Regions from separate parts of the Nonomuraea sp. NPDC050540 genome, predicted to be linked through region 1. Evidence: riboswitches for the same ligand, from Rfam matches in the RefSeq annotation. Region 1 holds a riboswitch; each other region holds the start of a gene.

Region 1 (3,247 bases):
AATGAGAGGTGATCAGCGTGTCCATCGTCACGCAAGAAGAGGTCTCACTGAAGGAATGGCTGGCCGTGGCTGCCGTGGCCGTGGGCACGTTCGCCATGGTCACCGTGGAGCAGCTGCCCGTGGGCCTGCTCACCGCCATCGGCGGCTCCTTGGACATCTCCGAGGGCGCCGCCGGGCTCATGGTGACCGTGCCCGGCCTGGTCGCCTCCGCCACCGCGCCCCTGCTGCCCGTGGCGATCGGGCGGCTGGACCGGCGTACCGTGCTGATCGGGTTGCTCAGCCTGATGGTGGTGGCCAACGCGGTCTCCGTGGTGGCGCCCAACTTCGGCGTCATGCTGGCCTCCCGGTTCCTGGTCGGCATCGGGATCGGCGGGTTCTGGGCGCTCGCGGCGGGCATCGCCGTACGGCTGGTGCCGGAACGTCATGTCGCGCGGGCCACCTCGCTGGCCTTCGGCGGTGCGACCGCGGCGAACGTGCTCGGCGTCCCGGCCGGGACGCTCATCGGCGGGCTCACCGACTGGCGGGTCGCCTTCGCCGCCGTCGGCGTGCTGGCCCTCCTGGTGGTCGGCGCGCTGCTGTGGCTGCTGCCGAGGATTCCCGCCACCGCCCCCGTCCGCCTGCGCGAACTGCCACGCCAGTTCCGCAACCCGGTCGTACGCGCCGCCGTCATCTCCACGTTCCTCGTGGTCAGTGGCCAGTACGCCGCCTTCACCTTCATCAGCCCGATCCTGCAGAACGTCTCCGGCGTGCCCGCCGACCTGATCGGCCCGGTCCTGCTCGGCTTCGGCGTCGCCGGAGTCGTCGGCACCTTCGTCGGCTCCTCCTGGGACGTCCGGCGCCGGGTCGTCACGCTGAGCGTGACCCTGGCCGTGATCATGGTGATCTTCCCGCTGGCCGGCACCACGCCGGTGACCGGCTCGATCCTGCTGCTGATCTGGGGCCTGGCCTACGGCGGCGCCCCCGTGGCCGTGCAGACCTGGATCCTGAAGGGCGCCGGACCCTCGGCCGAGGCGGCGACCGCGCTGAACACCACCGTCTTCAACCTGGCCATCGCCTTCGGCGCCGCGTTCGGCGGGATCGTGGCCGACAACCTGGCCATCACCGGCGCCCTGTGGTTCGGCGCCCTCCTGATGGGCCTCACCGCACTGGCGGCTGTTACTGTGAGCGCGCGACGCGGGGTGCCCGCCAAGGGCTGAGATCCAAACCCGTCGAACCTGATCTAGTTCGGACTAGCGAAGGGACTGTCGTGTTCACCGACGACGCCTGGAACCAAACCGCCGGCCTGCTGCGGGCCATCCACGAGCACCCGTTCAACACCGCCCTGGGCGACGGCACGCTCTCCCGTGAGCGCTTCGCCTTCTACATCGTCCAGGACGCCCGCTACCTGGAGGCGTTCGCCAAGGCCCTGGCCACCGCGGCCGTCAGGGCGGCGGACCCGGACGAGATGGCCTTCTGGTCGCAGGCCGCCCACGACGCCATCGCCGCCGAGCGCACCCTTCACGAGGGCTACATCGAGCAGTACGGCCTGACGGCCGCCGACCTGACCGGCGTGCCCACCTCGCCGACGGCCCTCGGCTACTCCTCCTGGCTGCAGGCCACCGCGCTGTCGGCGCCGTACCCGGTGCTGGCGGCGGCGGTGCTGCCCTGCTTCTGGATCTACGAGGACGTCGGCACCGCGCTGGTGGGCCGCAGCTCCGAGACCCATCCGTACCGCGCCTGGATCGCCACCTACGCCGACCCCGAGTACGCCGCGTCGGTCACCCGTGCCAAGCAGATCACCGACCGCCTCGCCGCCGAGGCCGACCCGGCGCTCCTGGAGCAGATGCGGGCGGCCTTCGTGAAGGCGGCGGAGTTCGAGTGGATGTTCTGGGACAGCGCCTGGCAACTGGAGTCCTGGCCTACCGCGAAGTGGCTTTAGCCGCCCGGATCAGCAGCACCACGACGGCGATCGAGCCGGCGGTGGTGAGCACGAGCTTGGCCCAGCTCGCGGCCGTCGCCCATGCGGGCATGGCGTCCAGGGCCGCGGCGACCAGCGCGTGCGTGTCCACGCCGGGCAGCACCGGCTCCAGGAAGCGGGCCGTGAACACCTGACCGGGAATGATGACGACGCCGAGCACGAGCAGGATCGGCTGGAAGATCCAGGACAGGATCCGGCCGATCCGCCTGCCGGTCAGGTTGAGCAGCGCCAGGGCCACCAGGATGACGATGATCACGATCGCCAGGCCCTCGCTGCCGGCGAAGCTGATGCCGTTCCGGGTCAGCAGCTCCAGGGGCTGGTTCTGGCGGGCCATCTCGGTCTCGGCGGCTCGCTGGGCGGCGGCGCCGTAGAAGGTCACGGAGTAGATCCCCAGCAGGAACGGGACCACGGTCAGTAGCTGGATCACCGCTGCGGCGATACGGGCGTTCATGGAAGTCTCCTCATTTTGAACTTAGTAAAACCCTAAGGCGTTGTTGAACTAAGTGCAATATGATGGCGGTATGTCGCTGACCAAAGAGCAGATCGTCCTGGCCGCCGTCGAGGTCCTAGACGCCGAGGGCGTGGCCGGCCTGAACATGCGGCGGCTCGGCGCCCAGCTCGACTCGGCCGCGACCGCCATGTACTACCACGTCAAGAGCAAGGACCGGCTCGTCGAGCTGGCCGCCGACCACGTCTTCGGCGAGATCGGGCTGCCCGACCCGGCCGCCATGGGCTGGCGCGAGGCCGCCGCCGAACTCGCCCGCGGCGCCCACGAGATGATCGTCCGCCACTTCTGGCTGATCCCGGCCATGAGCACCCACGTCATCTACGGCCCCAACAAGGCCCGCTACGACGAGCACTGCCTGACCGTCCACGAATCGGCCGGTTTCGCCGCGCCCGACGCCGACCGGGTCGCCGCGTCGATCCTGATGTTCGTGATCGGCGCCGCGCAGGGAGAGGCGGCCGAGTCGGCCCTGCGCGCGAAGGTGCGCCGCGCGGGCGCCGACGAGGAGAAGCGGATGGACGAGGCGATGACGGAAATGGTCGAGACCGCCCAGCGCTTCCCCCGCCTGCGGGCCCGCCTGGAGCCCGACTACCCCACCGGCGGCGACGCCTTCGAGTTCGGCCTCTCGTCGCTGCTGGACGGCCTCTTCACGCGCCTGACTTGACCTCAATCATGCTGGAGGTTGAAAGGGTAGGGGCATGAGAGCCATTCATGTGCGAGAGTTCGGCGGCCCCGAAGTCCTGACGCCCGTCGAGGCGCCCGACCCGGTCCCCGGCGCGGGCGAG
Region 2 (3,247 bases), on a different contig from region 1:
CGTCAGCACCTCGACCCGGTCGCGGTCGGCCAGCGCCGTGGTCTCCCACGAACTGCGCGTGACCACCTCGTCGTTCACGGCCACCGCGACCCCCTTGGTGGCTTCCGTCAGCGTCCGTACGGCCTGCGCCACCGTCGTCCCGTGGGGCACCTCATGCGAGGCCCCGTTGATCGTCACATTCATGAAATATCCCCCTTCGGGATGAAAATTCGGGAAGCCAGGTTTGGGGAGGCGAGCTTCGGGTGGTCGGGTTCGGGAGGCGGGTAGTTGGTCGGCCGGTATGGGGCGGCAGGGCTGCTCAGGGTGCGAACCGGGCGGGCGAGCACAACGACGACAGCTCGCGCTCCTCGCCCATGAGGACGGCGGCCGTGAGCGGAGCCAGCAGCACCCCGCCCCGGTGATGCCCGGTGGCCAGAAGCAGCCCCCGCTCACCGCCCGGCCCGACGAGCGGCAGGTTGTCCGGCGTGCCGGGCCGCAGCCCCGCCACCACCTCCGCCAGCTCCAGCTCGGTCACCCCGGGCACCAGCTCGCGGGCGTCGCGCAGCAGCTCGTACACCCCGCCCGCGGTCACCCGGGTGTCGAACCCCAGCTCCTCCTGCGTGGCTCCCACGACCAGCTCGCCGTCGCCGCGCGGCACCAGGTAGACGGGCAGGCCGTGCACCGTGCCCCGCACGCACCTGCCCAGGAGTGGCTCCGGCGAGCGCAGGCGAAGAATCTGCCCCTTCACCGGCCGCACCGGCACCGGGGCCAGCGACCCGCTCCACGCCCCCGCCGCCAGCACCACCCGCTCGGCGCGCAGCTCCTCCCGGAACGGCCCGCCGTGTTCCTCCCGGTAAGGCTCGCCGCGCTCCTGCCGGTAAGGGCCGCCACCGGCCTCCCGGTGCGCCCCGTCACCGGTGTCACCCGGGCTCAGCCGTACCCCCTGGACGCCCTCATCGCCGCGCAGCAGCTCGCGCACCCGCGCCCGCACGATCGGGACCCCGAGGCGCTCCAAGGCGGCCAGCAGCGCGCCGGCGACCCTGCGCGGGTCCACCCAGGCGTCGTCGGGCGCCAGGAGGCCGCCGCGCACGGACGGCGCGAGCATGGGCTCCAGGCGGCGGCATTCGCGCCCGCCGAGTCGTTCGACCCGCAGCCCCAGCTTCTCCATGAAGCCCGCCGTCTCCTCCAGGACGGCCAGGTCGTCGGCGCCGAAGGCCACGTCGAGCGTGCCGTCGGCGCGGTAGTCGAGCGCCCCGGCGGCGAGGCCCGCGTCGGCGGTCAGCTCGGCGGCGAAGGCGGGCCAGCGCGCCAGGGAGGCCGCGCCCAGGCGCAGCAACGGCTCCTCGGTGAACGTGACCTCGCTCACCGGCGCGAGCATCCCCGCGGCGGCGTGGGTGGCGCCCGAGGCGGGCGCGGGGTCGACGACGGTGACGGGCCGTCCTGAGCGGGCAAGGCGCCAGGCCACGCTGAGCCCGACGACGCCGCCGCCCACGATCACGTGCATGTCCGCTCCCTACGCCGGCATGATCCGGATCAGGTGTCTTGCGGTCGAAGGCCCGATGAAGCCTTCCTCTCAGTCCGGTTAAGGCCGGACTCCCGCGCGTCTTACGGTCCCAGCCTACGGCCTCGGCAGGCACTCTCACGATTGACCCCGGTATGGTCGGAACCGTGGATCACGTGGTGGTGGTGGGAGCCGGCCTGGCCGGAGTACGCAGTGTCGAATCGCTGCGCGGGCGCGGGTTCGAAGGAAGGATCACTCTCCTCGGCGAGGAGAGGCACCGGCCCTACGACCGTCCACCCCTGTCGAAGGCGGTGCTGCTGGGCACGAGCGACGACAGCTTCGTCGACACCGACCTGGCCGCCCTGCGGGCCGACTTCCGGCCGGGCGTGGCCGCGAAGAGCCTGCGTGAGGGCGTGGTCGAGACCACCGAGGGCGACCTGCCCTACGACGGCCTGGTGATCGCGACGGGCTCCGAGCCGATCCGGCTGCCGGGCGAGGGCCCCCAGCTGGTCCTGCGTACGCTCGACGACGCCCACGTGCTGCGGGCCGCCCTGGTGCCCGGCGCGCGGGTGGCCGTGGTGGGCGCGGGCTGGATCGGCGCCGAGGTGGCGACCGCGGCGCGCAAGGCGGGCTGCGTGGTCACCGTGATCGAGGCGGCGGGAACGCCGCTGTCGCACGCGATCGGCGAGATGGGCGCGCGCACGCTGCCCTGGTACGAGGGCGTCGACCTGCGGCTCGGCACGATGGTCAGCGAGGTCGTCGAAGGCGGTGTGGAGCTGGTCGGCGGCGAGTTCGTGCCCGCCCATGTGGTGGTGTCCGGCATCGGCGCCCGCCCGGTGCTCGAATGGCTCGCCGACGCCGACATCGACCTGCACAACGGCGTCGTCACCGACGAGCACCTGCGTACCTCCCTGCCCGGCGTGGTGGCCGTCGGCGACTGCGCCAACTGGTGGTCGCGCCGGTTCCAGACCCGGATGCGGGTCGAGCACTGGGACACCGCGCTCAACTCTCCCGACGTCGCCGCCGCCACGCTGCTGGGCGAGAAGGCGGTCTACGACCCGGTGCCGTACTTCTGGTCGGAGCAGTTCGGTCACATGCTGCAGTACGCCGGATACCACCCGGCGGGCGGCCGGGTCGTGTACCGCGAGGGGCAGAAGTGGTCGGCGGTGTGGCTGACCTCAGAAGATCGGATCACCGCCGTGCTGGCCGCCGATCGGCCCCGCGACCTCGTCCAGGGCCGCCGTCTCATCGAGGCTGGCGCCCGTCTTGATGTGGAACGCCTGGTAGATCCGGATGTGACCCTACGAGATTGTGTTGTTTGAGCAAGCACTCCATGTGGTAGTTGTGGTTTCGTGACGCTTTCTGTTGCACAGATCGACCGGGAGACCGACCAGCTCGTCAGCGAGTGGCTCACTCTCCCCGAAGTGGCCGCGCGCCTGGATCTCACGATCGGGCGGGCCAAGCAGCTCCTCAAAGACCACAAGCTCCTCGGCGTACGGCGAGGCAGCGGCGGGCCCCAGGTGCCCGCGGTCTTCCTCGACGGAAAGGAAGTGATGAAGGGCCTGCCAGGCACGCTCACCGTGCTGCAGGACGCCGGCTACGACGAGGCCGAAGCCCTGCGCTGGCTCTTCACCCCAGATGACTCACTGCCAGGATCGCCCGTTGACGCGATCAAGGCCGGTAGACACACAGAGGTCAAGCGGCGTGCCCAAGCCCTCGGTTTCTGAGGCCCGCCTCTACCTCTGCACCGACGGGCGGCGAGGGCGC
Region 3 (3,247 bases), on a different contig from region 1:
CACCAGCGGGCCCAGCGTGTAGAACGGGGCGTCGTCGCAGATCTCGCGCTGCAGGTCCACGTTCTCCTTGATCTTGTGCATGGGCACGTGGCCCGGCCCCTCGATCATGACCTGCACGGAGCGCGCACGGGCGATCTTCGTCAGCTCGCCCAGCGTGCGCAGCTCCGCGAACTGCGCCTCGTCGTTGGCGTCGGCGATCGAGCCGGGCCGCAGGCCGTCCCCGAGCGAGAAGGCCACGTCGTAGCCCGCCAGCAGCTCGCACATCTCCTCGAAGTTCTCATACAGGAAGCTCTCCCGGTGGTGGGCCAGGCACCACGCCGCCATGATCGAGCCGCCGCGCGAGACGATGCCGGTCTTGCGCCGCGCGGTCAGCGGCACGTACGCCAGCCGTACCCCGGCGTGCACGGTCATGTAGTCGACACCCTGCTCGCACTGCTCGACCAGCGTGTCCCGGTAGACCTCCCACGACAGGTCGGCCGCCACGCCGCCGACCTTCTCCAGCGCCTGGTAGATCGGGACGGTCCCGATCGGCACCGGCGCGTTCCTGATGATCCACTCGCGGGTGGTGTGGATGTTGCGGCCGGTGGACAGATCCATCACGGTGTCGGCGCCCCACCGGGTGGCCCAGGTCATCTTCTCCACCTCCTCGGAGATCGAGGAGGCGACCGCGGAGTTGCCGATGTTGGCGTTGATCTTCACGTGGAAGTTGCGGCCGATGACCATCGGCTCGCTCTCCGGATGGTTGACGTTGGCCGGGATGATCGCCCGGCCGGCCGCCACCTCCTTGCGCACGAACTCGCCGCTCACCCCCTCCCTGACCGCGACGAACTCCATCTCCTTGGTGACCACGCCCCGCCGCGCGTAGGCGAGCTGGGTCACGGGCGCCCCGGTGGCCCGCAGCGGCTTGTGCCCGTCGCCGGGGAAGACCTCGGTGTTCGCGCGAGCCCAGGCCTCCTGCTCCTTGAAGCCGTCGTCGATGGGCCGCACCTGGCGTCCGCCGTAGCGGGCGACGTCGCCGCGTTCGAGCACCCACACCTCCCGCAGCCGCGGCAGGCCCCGCGTGATGTCGGGGTTGTCCGGCCCGGAGGTGTCGTACAGCTCCACCGACGTCCCGTTCGACAGATGCACCCGCCGCATGGGCACCCGCAGATCACCGAGATGGATCTTGGAAAAGCGCGCGTCACTCATCGCGCAAACTCCCTTCGCCGGCATTACCCGGATCAGGTTCTGGCGGTCGGCGGCTGCTCCAGCCGTCCTCTCAGCCCGTTGCACCGGGCTCCCGCGTTCGGACCGCGCCACCGTACCCCGGCGACCCGGGGTACGCACAAGACCCTTACAGCGGCGGCTCGTCGATACGGCGACGCTCCTCGTAGACCGTCGTCGTACGGCGAGCGTGCGGGTCCTCGTGAATCGGCTCCTCGATCACCCTGCGGGTAACGTGCATCCGGTACAGGCCGAACAGCAACCCGGCCAGACCACCGATCATGAGGACGACGCCGATCACATTGATGTCAAGACCGGCGAGGTCGAACTCGACCGCCCAGGTCAGGATCGCGCCGAGCATGATGAGGATGATGCCTCCGGCGATTGTCATAACGCACCTCCAGAGGAAACACCTATCCCCATGTCGAAGAACAAACCTGTCGTCGTGATCGGGCTCATGGGCTCGGGCAAGACGACCGTCGGGAAACTGCTGGCCCGCGAGCTGGGCGTGCCGCTCAGCGACAGCGACCCGTACCTGCGCGGGCGCTACGGCGCCAGCGCCGCCGAGATCGCGAAGGCGGAGGGCGCGGACGTGCTGCACCGGAGGGAGGCCGAGCACGTGCTCCACGCGCTGACCGAGCCGCCCCAGGTGATCGCGGCGGCGGCCAGCACCGTGGAGGATCCGCGGGTGCGCGAGGCGCTGCGCGCGGCCTTCGTGGTCTGGCTGGACGCCCCCGACGAGATCCTGGCCCAGCGGATGCGCTCGTCCGACCACCGCCCGGAATTCTCGCCCTCCGCCATGCGGGCGCGGCGCGAGCCGTACTTCCTGCAGCTCGCCGACCTGCGGCTCGACGTCTCCACGGCCACCCCGGAAAACACGGCGACAACCATTTACGAGGCTCTATAAATTAGGGAAATGTTCGCGAACAAACCCACCCTCGCCGGTGACCGGGTCACCCTCGTACCCGTCGGGCCCGAACACGTCGAGGGCCTGATCGAGCTCTGCGACGACCCCGAGGTCGCCCGGCTCACGGGCTCCCATGCCCGCGACGGGATCTCCCCCAAGGCGGCCCTGGAGTGGTACACCACCCGGCGCGACCACGAGGACCGGCTCGACCTGGCCATCATGGCCGCGGACGGGTACGTCGGCGAGATCGTGCTCAACGAGCTCGACAAGGACAACCTGTCGTGCAACCTGCGCATCGCCCTGGTCGGCGCGCGGGCGTTCGGCAAGGGCTACGGCACAGAAGCCATCCGCCTGGTGCTCGGCCACGCGTTCGCCACAACCCCTCTGCACCGCATCGAGCTGGGCGTATACGATTTCAACGACCGCGCCAAGCACGTCTACGAGAAGTCCGGCTTCGTGCGGGAGGGCGTGCTGCGTGACGCGCTGCTGTGGGAGGGACAGTGGTACGACTCGGTGACGATGTCCGTGCTGCGTACGGAGTGGAAACCCCTGTCATAATGATCATGACGCACGGGTCCCTCGAGGCGCGCGAGGGACCTGTGGCGTTGCGGCCGGCAACCAATTCCGCGTTGTGCGCATCTAAGGGGCAGTGACGATGCGCTTGGTGCCCGGTGACCCCGAACGGCTTGGCGGCTACTGGCTGGCCGGCCGGCTCGGCGCGGGCGGCCAGGGCGTCGTCTACGACGCCTACGACGCCGAGGGCCGTCGCTTCGCGGTGAAGGTCCTGCACGGCGGGCTGAGCGGGCAACTGGCCAAGGAGGCCGCGGCGGCCGGCAGGGTGGCCTCCTTCTGCACCGCCCGCGTGGTCGAGGCCAGGCTGGACGCCGAGCGGCCGTACATCGTCAGCGAGTTCGTCGAGGGCCCCAACCTGCGCCAGGCGCTCGAACGCCACGGCCCCTACTCCGGCGACTCCCTGCTCAGGCTGGCCGTCGCGCTGGCCACCGCGCTGGCGGCCGTCCACAGCTCGGGCGTCGTGCACCGCGACCTCAAGCCGGAGAACGTGCTGCTCGGGCCGGACGGGCCCCGGGTGATCGACTTCGGCGTCGCGCGCACCACCGACGGGGCCAGCACGAGCTT

Evidence for each region. A riboswitch is a leader RNA that binds a small molecule or an ion and turns the genes downstream of it on or off. The one in region 1 is predicted to bind thiamine pyrophosphate.
Region 2: it holds a riboswitch for thiamine pyrophosphate, as region 1 does, so the genes downstream of both, thiO (glycine oxidase ThiO) here and tenA (thiaminase II) in region 1, are expected to answer to the same signal.
Region 3: it holds a riboswitch for thiamine pyrophosphate, as region 1 does, so the genes downstream of both, thiC (phosphomethylpyrimidine synthase ThiC) here and tenA (thiaminase II) in region 1, are expected to answer to the same signal.

The regions. Positions count from the first base shown of each region.
Region 1 is NZ_JBITHA010000004.1:46,948-50,194, forward strand. Features, by position in the region: gene ACIBI5_RS14645 (MFS transporter) at 18-1,196, shown strand; TPP riboswitch at 1,165-1,259, shown strand; gene tenA (thiaminase II) at 1,247-1,918, shown strand; gene ACIBI5_RS14655 (hypothetical protein) at 1,899-2,408, opposite strand; gene ACIBI5_RS14660 (TetR/AcrR family transcriptional regulator C-terminal domain-containing protein) at 2,479-3,126, shown strand; gene ACIBI5_RS14665 (zinc-binding dehydrogenase) at 3,161-3,247, shown strand, end outside.
Region 2 is NZ_JBITHA010000003.1:392,750-395,996, forward strand. Features, by position in the region: gene thiS (sulfur carrier protein ThiS) at 1-183, opposite strand, end outside; gene thiO (glycine oxidase ThiO) at 299-1,483, opposite strand; TPP riboswitch at 1,473-1,589, opposite strand; gene ACIBI5_RS12140 (NAD(P)/FAD-dependent oxidoreductase) at 1,648-2,802, shown strand; gene ACIBI5_RS12145 (Rv2175c family DNA-binding protein) at 2,833-3,207, shown strand; gene thiE (thiamine phosphate synthase) at 3,185-3,247, shown strand, end outside.
Region 3 is NZ_JBITHA010000002.1:535,699-538,945, forward strand. Features, by position in the region: gene thiC (phosphomethylpyrimidine synthase ThiC) at 1-1,188, opposite strand, end outside; TPP riboswitch at 1,181-1,293, opposite strand; gene ACIBI5_RS08855 (DUF6458 family protein) at 1,334-1,594, opposite strand; gene ACIBI5_RS08860 (shikimate kinase) at 1,625-2,110, shown strand; gene ACIBI5_RS08865 (GNAT family N-acetyltransferase) at 2,120-2,668, shown strand; gene ACIBI5_RS08870 (protein kinase) at 2,766-3,247, shown strand, end outside.